2 regions of the Amycolatopsis sp. TRM77291 genome follow, and region 2 is predicted to be linked to the other one. Evidence: riboswitches for the same ligand, from Rfam matches in the RefSeq annotation. Region 2 holds a riboswitch; the other holds the start of a gene.

Region 1 (4,414 bases), 2.5 Mb from region 2:
CCAGGACCACGTCCGGTCGAGTCTTCCGTGAAGGCCTCCCTCACTACCTTCAGGGTAGGCAAGGAGGCCCTCACGGACTTCCGCAGGACGGCCGTGGCTCAGGTGGCGGTCGCCTTGACGAACAGGTCCGCCAGCTCGCGCCCGTAGCGCTCCAGGTCCAGCTTCGGATCCGCCGCGAACTTCGCCGCGACACCGTCGATGGCCTGCGCGATCGACAACGCCATCACATCCGGCGCGAACTCGCCGAAGGCACCTTCCTGCTGTCCCTGCCGCAGCTGACGTTCGAGCCGGCCGGTCCGGAACTCTTCGACCAGCGGCGCCGACATGAACCAGCCCTCGGCGTCCGAGCCGCTCGAACCCATCTCGACCATCACCCGCACCAGTTCCGGGTACGAGCCCAGGAACGCGATCTCCGATTCGATGTAGCCGCGCAGCAGCCCGGCCCGGTCGGTCGTGCCCTGGATCCGCTCCTCGAGGAACTTGTCCTTCATCCCGGTCGCGGTGGTGACCACGGCCTGCATCAGGCCCGCCTTGTTGGTGAAGTGGTACGAGATGATCCGGGTGCTGGACAGCCCGGCCCGTTCCTTGATCTTCGCGAACGACGTCTTGTGGTAGCCGAGGTCGGAGATCGTCGCGATCGTCGCCCCGATGATCTGGGCCCGCCTGGCCGCCTCGGTGACCGACAGCCCCAGCTCCGCCTGGACCTCTTGCATGGCGCTCTGCGTGGAGGGAGTTACTTGCATGAATAAAAAATAACACGGCTGAGTAAAAGTGGCAACGGTGCAGCCGAACGGGGGACTGTGCTCGACAAGCCTCAAGAAGAGCTTGAGGTGGACCGCGCGTCGCGTTGACCGGTTTGCCGGACGCGCTTACCGTCAATGGAGGTGAATCGCCAAGGTGTGATTCGGATGTCTGGGGCATTCGTCTTGACGAGGAACTCCGGTGCGGGCTCACGTGGGTCCGCGCGGCTTTGTTCGCCGGCCGCCAGGTCGGGCGAGGGGAGGCATGGCGTGGTCGAGGCTGGTAGCCCTCAAGAGCCGCTCGTTCCGGTCGCTGACGGCGAGCAGGGCGAGCTGTTCCCCGACTCTTCCCTCCCGGACGAACTCGTCGGTTACCGCGGTCCCGCCGCCTGCCAGATCGCCGGGATCACCTACCGGCAGCTCGACTACTGGGCCCGCACGAAGCTGGTCGCGCCGAGCATCCGCACGGCGCACGGCTCCGGTTCGCAGCGGCTCTACTCGTTCAAGGACATCCTCGTCCTGAAGGTCGTCAAGCGGCTGCTGGACACCGGAGTCTCCCTGCAGAACATCCGCGTCGCCGTCGACCACCTGCGCCTGCGCGGCGTCCGCGACCTCGCCAAGGTCACCCTGTTCTCCGACGGCACCACCGTCTACGAGTGCACGTCGCCCGAAGAGATCGTCGATTTACTCCAGGGCGGGCAGGGTGTCTTCGGGATCGCGGTCAGCGGGGCGATGCAGGAGATCAGCGGCACCATCCACGAGTTCCCGGCCGAGCGGGCCGACGGCGGAGTGATCGAAACGGTCACACCGGACGAGCTCACGCAGCGCCGCAACGCCCGTCGCACCGGCTGATCATGAGGCCGCGGACGCGGCAGGGTAGGCTCACTTCCGCGGTCGACGAATCCGCGCGGGAGAGACCGAGCCGATAACCGTTGAGCTCGGCGCCGAAGGAGCAAGTCCTCCCCGGAACCTCTCAGGCACCCTGGACCGCGCGGAAGAGACGCCTCTGGAAAGTGGTTCGCCAGGTCACAGCCTGGCGGCCCCGCCGACGGTGCAAGCCCGGCTCAACACTCGGGCGAAACTCTCAGGCGCCCCCTCGGGGGTACGGACAGAGTGGGGAGGGCCAGGACAATCGTCCCGGCCCCACCCCCGCGTCTTGGGAGGTCCCCGATGGAGCCCGTTTCACTGGCCGCTCTCGAATCCGGAACCCCCTTCGCGGACCGGCACATCGGTCCCGGCACCGAAGAGCTCGCGCGCATCCTCGACGTCGTCGGGGTCGCCTCCTTGGACGAACTCGCCGAGCGGGCCGTGCCCGCGTCGCTGCGGGAGTCCGCGGCGCCGCCGGAGCTGCCGCCGCCCGCCACCGAGACCGGCGCGCTCGCTGAGCTCCGCGCGCTGGCCGCGCGCAACCGGCCGATGGTCCAGATGATCGGCCTCGGCTACCACGACACCGTGACCCCGCCGGTGATCCGCCGGAACGTGCTGGAGAGCCCGGCCTGGTACACCGCGTACACGCCGTATCAGCCGGAGATCTCGCAAGGCCGCCTCGAAGCGCTGCTGAACTTCCAGACCATGGTCTCCGACCTGACCGGCCTGCCGATCGCCAACGCCTCCATGCTCGACGAGGCGACCGCCGCGGCGGAGGCGATGACACTGGTCCGCCGGGCTGGCAAGGCGAAGTCGAACCGGTTCGTGGTCGACGAGGACACCCTTCCGCAGACGATCGAGGTCCTGCGCACCCGCGCCGAGCCGCTCGGTATCGAGCTGGTGACCGCGGATCTGTCCCAGGGCATCACCGGGCTCGGGCTCGGCGGGGACTTCTTCGGCGTGCTGCTGTCGTATCCGGGCGCGTCGGGAGCCGTCCGCGAATGGGACCACACCATCGCCGAGGCCAAGACACTGGGCGCGGCGGTGGTGATGGCCGCGGATCCGCTGGCGCTGACCCTGTTGCGGCCGCCCGGTGAGCTCGGCGCCGACGTCGCGATCGGGTCGACGCAGCGCTTCGGCGTCCCGATGGGCTTCGGCGGGCCGCACGCGGCGTACCTCGCCGTCCGGCAGGGGCTCGAACGGCAATTGCCCGGACGGCTGGTCGGGGTGTCGAAGGACGCCGACGGCGCGCCCGCGTACCGGCTCGCGCTCCAGACCCGCGAGCAGCACATCCGCCGCGAGAAGGCGACGAGCAACATCTGCACCGCCCAGGTGCTGCTGGCGGTGATCGCGTCGATGTACGCGGTGTACCACGGTCCCGAAGGCCTGCGCGCCATCGCGAACCGCGCGCACCGGATGGCCACCGTACTCGCGGCGGGGCTCGCCGAGAGCGGTGTGGACGTCGTGCACTGCGAGTTCTTCGACACCGTGACGGTCTCCGTTCCGGGGCGTGCGGCGGGGATCGTCGGCACGGCCAGGGAACTCGGGGTCAACCTGCGGCTCGTGGACTCCGACCACGTGGCCGTCGCCTGTGACGAGACGACGACCCGTGAGCATCTTTCCCTGGTGTGGAAGGCCTTCGGGGTCGCGGTGTCCGATGTGGACTCGCTCGACGCGGACACCGCGGACGGCTTCCCGCCGGATCTGCGGCGCACCAGCGACTACTTGACGCATCCGGTCTTCCACGCGCATCGCTCGGAGACGGCGCTGCTCCGGTACCTGAGGTCGTTGTCCGACAAGGACGTCGCGCTCGACCGGAGCATGATCCCGCTCGGCTCCTGCACGATGAAGCTGAACGCCACGGCCGAGATGGAGCCGATCACCTGGCCCGAGTTCGCCGGGCTGCACCCGTTCGCGCCCGCCGAGGACGCTGCGGGGCTGCTCACCGTGGTCAAGGATCTGGAGCGGTGGCTCGCCGGCATCACCGGCTACGACGCGGTCTCCCTGCAGCCGAACGCCGGCAGCCAGGGCGAGTTCGCCGGGCTGCTGGCGATCCGCGCGTACCACCGCGAACGCGGGAACGCGGCACGAGACGTCTGCCTGATCCCGTCCAGTGCGCACGGGACGAACGCGGCCAGCGCGGTGATGGCCGGGATGCGCGTGGTCGTCGTGAAGTGCGACGACGAGGGCAACATCGACCTCGGCCATCTCAGGTCCACTGTGGACGAGCACGCTGACGACCTCGCCGCGATCATGATCACCTACCCGTCGACGCACGGCGTCTACGAGGACACCGTCCGCGAGGTCTGCGCGCTGGTGCACGAGGCGGGCGGCCAGGTGTACGTCGACGGCGCGAACCTGAACGCGCTGATCGGGGTGGCGCAGTACGGGAAGTTCGGCGCCGACGTCTCGCATTTGAACCTGCACAAGACCTTCTGCATCCCGCACGGTGGCGGCGGGCCGGGGATCGGCCCGATCGGCGTCCGCGCGCATCTGGCGCCGTACCTGCCGAATCACCCGCTGCAGCCGGACGCCGGCCCGGCCACCGGCGTGGGCCCGATCAGCGCCGCGCCGTGGGGGAGCGCGTCGATCCTGCCGATCTCCTGGGCCTACGTCCGGATGATGGGCGCCGACGGCCTGCGCCGGGCGACGCTGACCGCGGTCGCGAACGCCAACTACGTCGCGAAACGTCTCGCCGCGTACTACCCGGTCCTGTACTCCGGGCACGAGGGCCTCGTGGCGCACGAGTGCATCCTCGACCTCCGCGCGCTCACCAAACGCACCGGCGTCACCGTCGACGACGTGGC
Region 2 (4,414 bases):
CGTGGACGGGTACGTGACCATGATCGCGGACAGCGTGTCGCGGTTGGCCTCGACCTTGGCGCGCAGGTCTTCGAGGTCGACGTTGCCCTCGGCGGTGCACTTCACCACGACGACGCGCATCCCGGCCATGACCGCGGAGGCGGCGTTCGTGCCGTGGGCGGACGACGGGATCAGGCAGACCTCGCGTTCGGCCTGCCCGTTCGCGTGGTGGTACGCGCGGATCGCGAGCAGGCCGGCGAGCTCGCCCTGGCTGCCCGCGTTCGGCTGCAGCGACACCTTGTCGTAGCCGGTGACCTCGGCCAGCCAGCTCGACAGCTGCTCGACCAGGGTGTGGTAGCCCTCGGCCTGGTCGGCGGGGGCGAACGGGTGGATGCCCGCGAACTCGCGCCAGCTGATCGGCTCCATCTCGGTGGTGGCGTTGAGCTTCATCGTGCAGGAGCCGAGCGGGATCATGCCGCGGTCGAGCGCGTAGTCCAGGTCGGACAGGCTGCGCAGGTAGCGCAGCATCGCGGTCTCGGAGCGGTGGGAGTGGAAGACCTCGTGGGTCAGGTAGTCGCTCTCGCGGCCGAGGCCGGCGGGCAGCGCGCTGGCGTCGGCGGCGGGGGTGTCGATACCGAACGCGTTGAGCACCTTGGCGATGATCGCGGGCGTGGTGACCTCGTCGACGGCGACGCGGACGTGGTCGGCGTCGACCGGGCCGAGGTTGATCCCGTTCTCGCGCGCGACCGCGACGACCGCTTCGGCCTGCCCGGGCATGCGGGCGAGGACGGTGTCGAAGAAGCCCTCGTGGACGACCTCCACGCCTGCCGTGCGGAGGGCGTCCGCCAGGCCGGCGGCGAGCCCGTGGACGCGGGTCGCGATGCGCTTGAGGCCGTCCGGACCGTGGTAGACCGCGTACATCGCGGCGAGCACGGCGGGCAGGACCTGCGCGGTGCAGATGTTGGAGGTCGCCTTCTCGCGGCGGATGTGCTGCTCACGCGTCTGCAGGGCCAGGCGGTACGCGGGGTTGCCGTCGGCGTCGACCGAGACCCCGACCAGGCGGCCCGGCAGCGAGCGCTCGAGCCCGGCGCGGACGGCCATGTACCCGGCGTGCGGGCCGCCGTAACCGAGCGGGACGCCGAAGCGCTGGGTGGAACCGGCGGCGATGTCGGCGCCGAACTCACCCGGCGCGGTGATCAGCGTGAGGGCGAGCAGGTCGGCGGCGACGGTGTACAGCGCGCCGGCGGCCTTCGCGGTCTCGGAGATGGCGGAGTAGAAGCCCGCGCCGCGCAGCACACCGGAAGCGCCCGGGTACTGGACGACGACACCGAAGAACTCCTCCGGCAGGCCGGTGAGCAGGTCACGGACCTCGACCTCGACGCCCATCGCCTCGGCGCGGGTGCGGACGACGGCGATGGTCTGCGGCAGGCACTCGGCGTCGAGGACGACCTTGTTCGACTTCGCCTTCGACGCGCGGCGCATCAGCATGACGGCCTCGGCGACGGCGGTGGACTCGTCGAGCAGGGAGGCGTTCGCGGTGGCGAGACCGGCCAGCTCGGAGACCATGGTCTGGAAGTTGAGGAGGGCTTCGAGACGGCCCTGCGAGATCTCCGGCTGATACGGCGTGTACGCCGTGTACCAGGCCGGGTTCTCCAGCACGTTGCGGCGGATGACCGCCGGGGTGACCGTGTCGTGGAAGCCGAGGCCGATCATCTGGGTCATCGGCTTGTTGAGCGCGGCGAGCGCGCGAAGCTCGGCGATGGCGTCCTCTTCGGACGCGGCGGGGGGAAGTTCGAGGTCGCGAGTGACCCGGATCGCGGACGGCACGGCGGCCTGCACCAGGGCATCGAGACTGCCGTAGCCGACCTCGGCGAGCATCTTGGCCTGCTCGGACTCCGAGGGGCCGATGTGCCGGTCGTCGAAGGACGTACTGGTCAAGGGAGCTCCTTGGGTCAGGCGCCGGATAGACCGGTGCGCTGGGAACTCCCCCTCTGTCATGGCACCTGAGAGTTTCACCACCCGTGAACGGGGTGGCTTTCACCTTGGGTGAGACGCACTTGCGCGCCTGCTTTCCAGAGTGGCCTCGCGTGAAGCGGTAGTGGGTACCTGAGAGATTCCGGGGAGTTTGCTCCTTCGGTGCCCCACCACGTTCGTGGGGGCTCTCCCGCTCCAGCTCGACGGCCCTGTCTGAAGTTGTGCGCACACCGTACCTGGCGTGTTCAGCGCGCGTCTACTTCCAGCCGAGCACGTCACTTGCGTGCTTGGAGCCGTAACTCGCGTGATCGGAGGCGTAACTCGTGAGTTACGCCTTCAATCACGCGAGTGACGGCTCTGAGCACGCGAGTTACGCGTTCTCCATCATCATCTCGGCGGTGATGGTGCCGCAGAGTTCGGCGCACCGCGTCATCATGTCGGCCGCGTCGGCGAGCTCGGCGTCACCGGTCTTGGCGCACTCGTCGGCGCACATGCGCATCATCTGGGAGGCGAGGCCGCACATCTTCGCGCACATGCGCATCATCTCGAGGTCGGCGACCATGGCGGAGCAGCGCATCATCATGTCGGCGCACATGCGGGACATGTCCGCGCAGGTCACCATCATCATGCCGAGCTTCGCGCCGCCCACCTCCATGCAGCGCGTCATCATCTCTTCGCACCTGGCGTGGCACTCGTTGCACAGGTCGATGCAGTCACGCATGGCGGTGCTCATCTGCCGGGTCATGCTGGGCCTCCTGGTGGTCCTGGATGCTGGCTACGCGTTGTCAGGACTACAGCGCAGGTCAGCGGCCCGCCATCCCAGCCACCGGGACGAGTGACGCCGCGCATTTAGAGGACTAAACGCGCCGGGGCAGGCTCCGAGTCCGTGAAGGCCTCCTTCCCTACCTTGAGAGTAGGGAAGGAGGCCTTCACGGACAGAGCAGCCGGGGAGCACCGCATTCAGAGGACTAAACGCGGGCGATCAGAGCGGGGTGACGTAGGCGCCCGAGATACCGCCGTCCACCAGGAACTGCGAAGCCGTGATGAACGAGGCGTCGTCGCTCGCCAGGAACGCGACGGCCGCCGCGATCTCCTCCGGCTCCGCGAACCGCCCGACCGGCACGTGCACCAGCCGCCGCGCCGCCCGCTCTGGGTCCTTCGCGAACAGTTCCTTCAGCAGCGGCGTGTTCACCGGACCCGGGCACAGCGCGTTCACCCGGATGTTCTCCCGCGCGAACTGCACGCCCAGCTCCCGGCTCATCGCCAGTACCCCGCCCTTCGACGCGGTGTAGGAGATCTGCGACGTCGCCGCGCCCATCACCGCGACGAACGACGCCGTGTTGATGATGGAGCCCTTGCCCTGCCGCTGCATATGCGGCAGCACCGCCTTGCAGCACAGGTACACCGACGTCAGGTTGACCTTCTGGACCTTCTCCCACGCGTCGATGCCCGTGGTGAGGATCGAGTCGTCCTCGGGCGGGGAGATGCCGGCGTTGTTGAACGCGACGTCGACCGAGCCGAAAGTGTCCACAGTGGTCTGGAACAGAGCCTCGACCTGCTCGGCGTCGGTGACGTCGGCCTGCACGAACAGCCCGCCGACCTCGTCGGCCGCGGCCTTGCCCGCCTCGGCGGAGATGTCGCCGATGACGACCTTCGCGCCTTCGCTCGCCAGCCGCCGCGCGGTGGCGAGGCCGATGCCGCTGCTGCCGCCGGTGATGACCGCGACCCGGCCCTCGAAACGCTGAACCATTTCCTATTCCTCCGTGCTGATGAAGACGTTCTTGGTCTCGGTGAAGGCGTCGACGGCGTCGGGACCGAGTTCGCGGCCGAGCCCGGACTGCTTGAATCCGCCGAACGGCGTCCAGTACCGGACGGACGAATGCGAGTTGACCGACAGGTTCCCCGCTTCGACACCGCGCGCGACGCGGAAGGCGCGGCCGACGTCGCGGGTCCAGATCGAGCCGGACAGCCCGTACTCGGTCTGGTTGGCCATCGTCACCGCGTCCGCCTCGCCGTCGAACGGGACCACGGCGACGACCGGGCCGAAGATCTCCTCGGACGCCAGCGGATGCCGCAGGTCCGGTGGGGTGACGACGGTCGGCGCGAACCAGTATCCGGGGCCGACGGGCGCGTTGCCCCGGAAGGCGACCGGCGCGGATTCGTCCACATAGGACGAGACCTTCGCGTGGTGCCCCGCCGAGATCAGCGGCCCCATCTCGGTCACTTCCAGCCGCGGATCCCCCACGACCACACCGTTCACCGCCGGTTCCAGCAGCTCCATGAACTTCTCGTACACGCTCGACTGCACCAGGATCAGCGACCGCGCGCAGCAGTCCTGCCCGGCGTTGTCGAAGACGCCGTACGGCGCGGTGGCCGCGGCCTTGTCCAGGTCGGCGTCGGCGAAGACGATGTTCGCGTTCTTGCCGCCGAGCTCCAGCGTCACCCGCTTCACCTGCGCGGC

Evidence for each region. Region 2 has a riboswitch for glycine ahead of gcvP (aminomethyl-transferring glycine dehydrogenase). Riboswitches for the same ligand answer to the same signal wherever they lie in the genome.
Region 1: it holds a riboswitch for glycine, as region 2 does, so the genes downstream of both, gcvP (aminomethyl-transferring glycine dehydrogenase) here and gcvP (aminomethyl-transferring glycine dehydrogenase) in region 2, are expected to answer to the same signal.

Annotation. Positions count from the first base shown of each region.
Region 1 covers NZ_JBSZHF010000001.1:2,876,842-2,881,255, reverse strand. Annotated here, with positions in the region: gene ACXIZN_RS13645 (TetR/AcrR family transcriptional regulator) at 99-713, opposite strand; gene ACXIZN_RS13640 (MerR family transcriptional regulator) at 1,011-1,592, shown strand; glycine riboswitch at 1,639-1,740, shown strand; gene gcvP (aminomethyl-transferring glycine dehydrogenase) at 1,911-4,414, shown strand, end outside.
Region 2 covers NZ_JBSZHF010000001.1:328,806-333,219, reverse strand. Annotated here, with positions in the region: gene gcvP (aminomethyl-transferring glycine dehydrogenase) at 1-1,917, opposite strand, end outside; glycine riboswitch at 2,063-2,156, opposite strand; gene ACXIZN_RS01510 (hypothetical protein) at 2,324-2,698, opposite strand; gene ACXIZN_RS01505 (3-oxoacyl-ACP reductase) at 2,936-3,703, opposite strand; gene ACXIZN_RS01500 (aldehyde dehydrogenase family protein) at 3,707-4,414, opposite strand, start outside.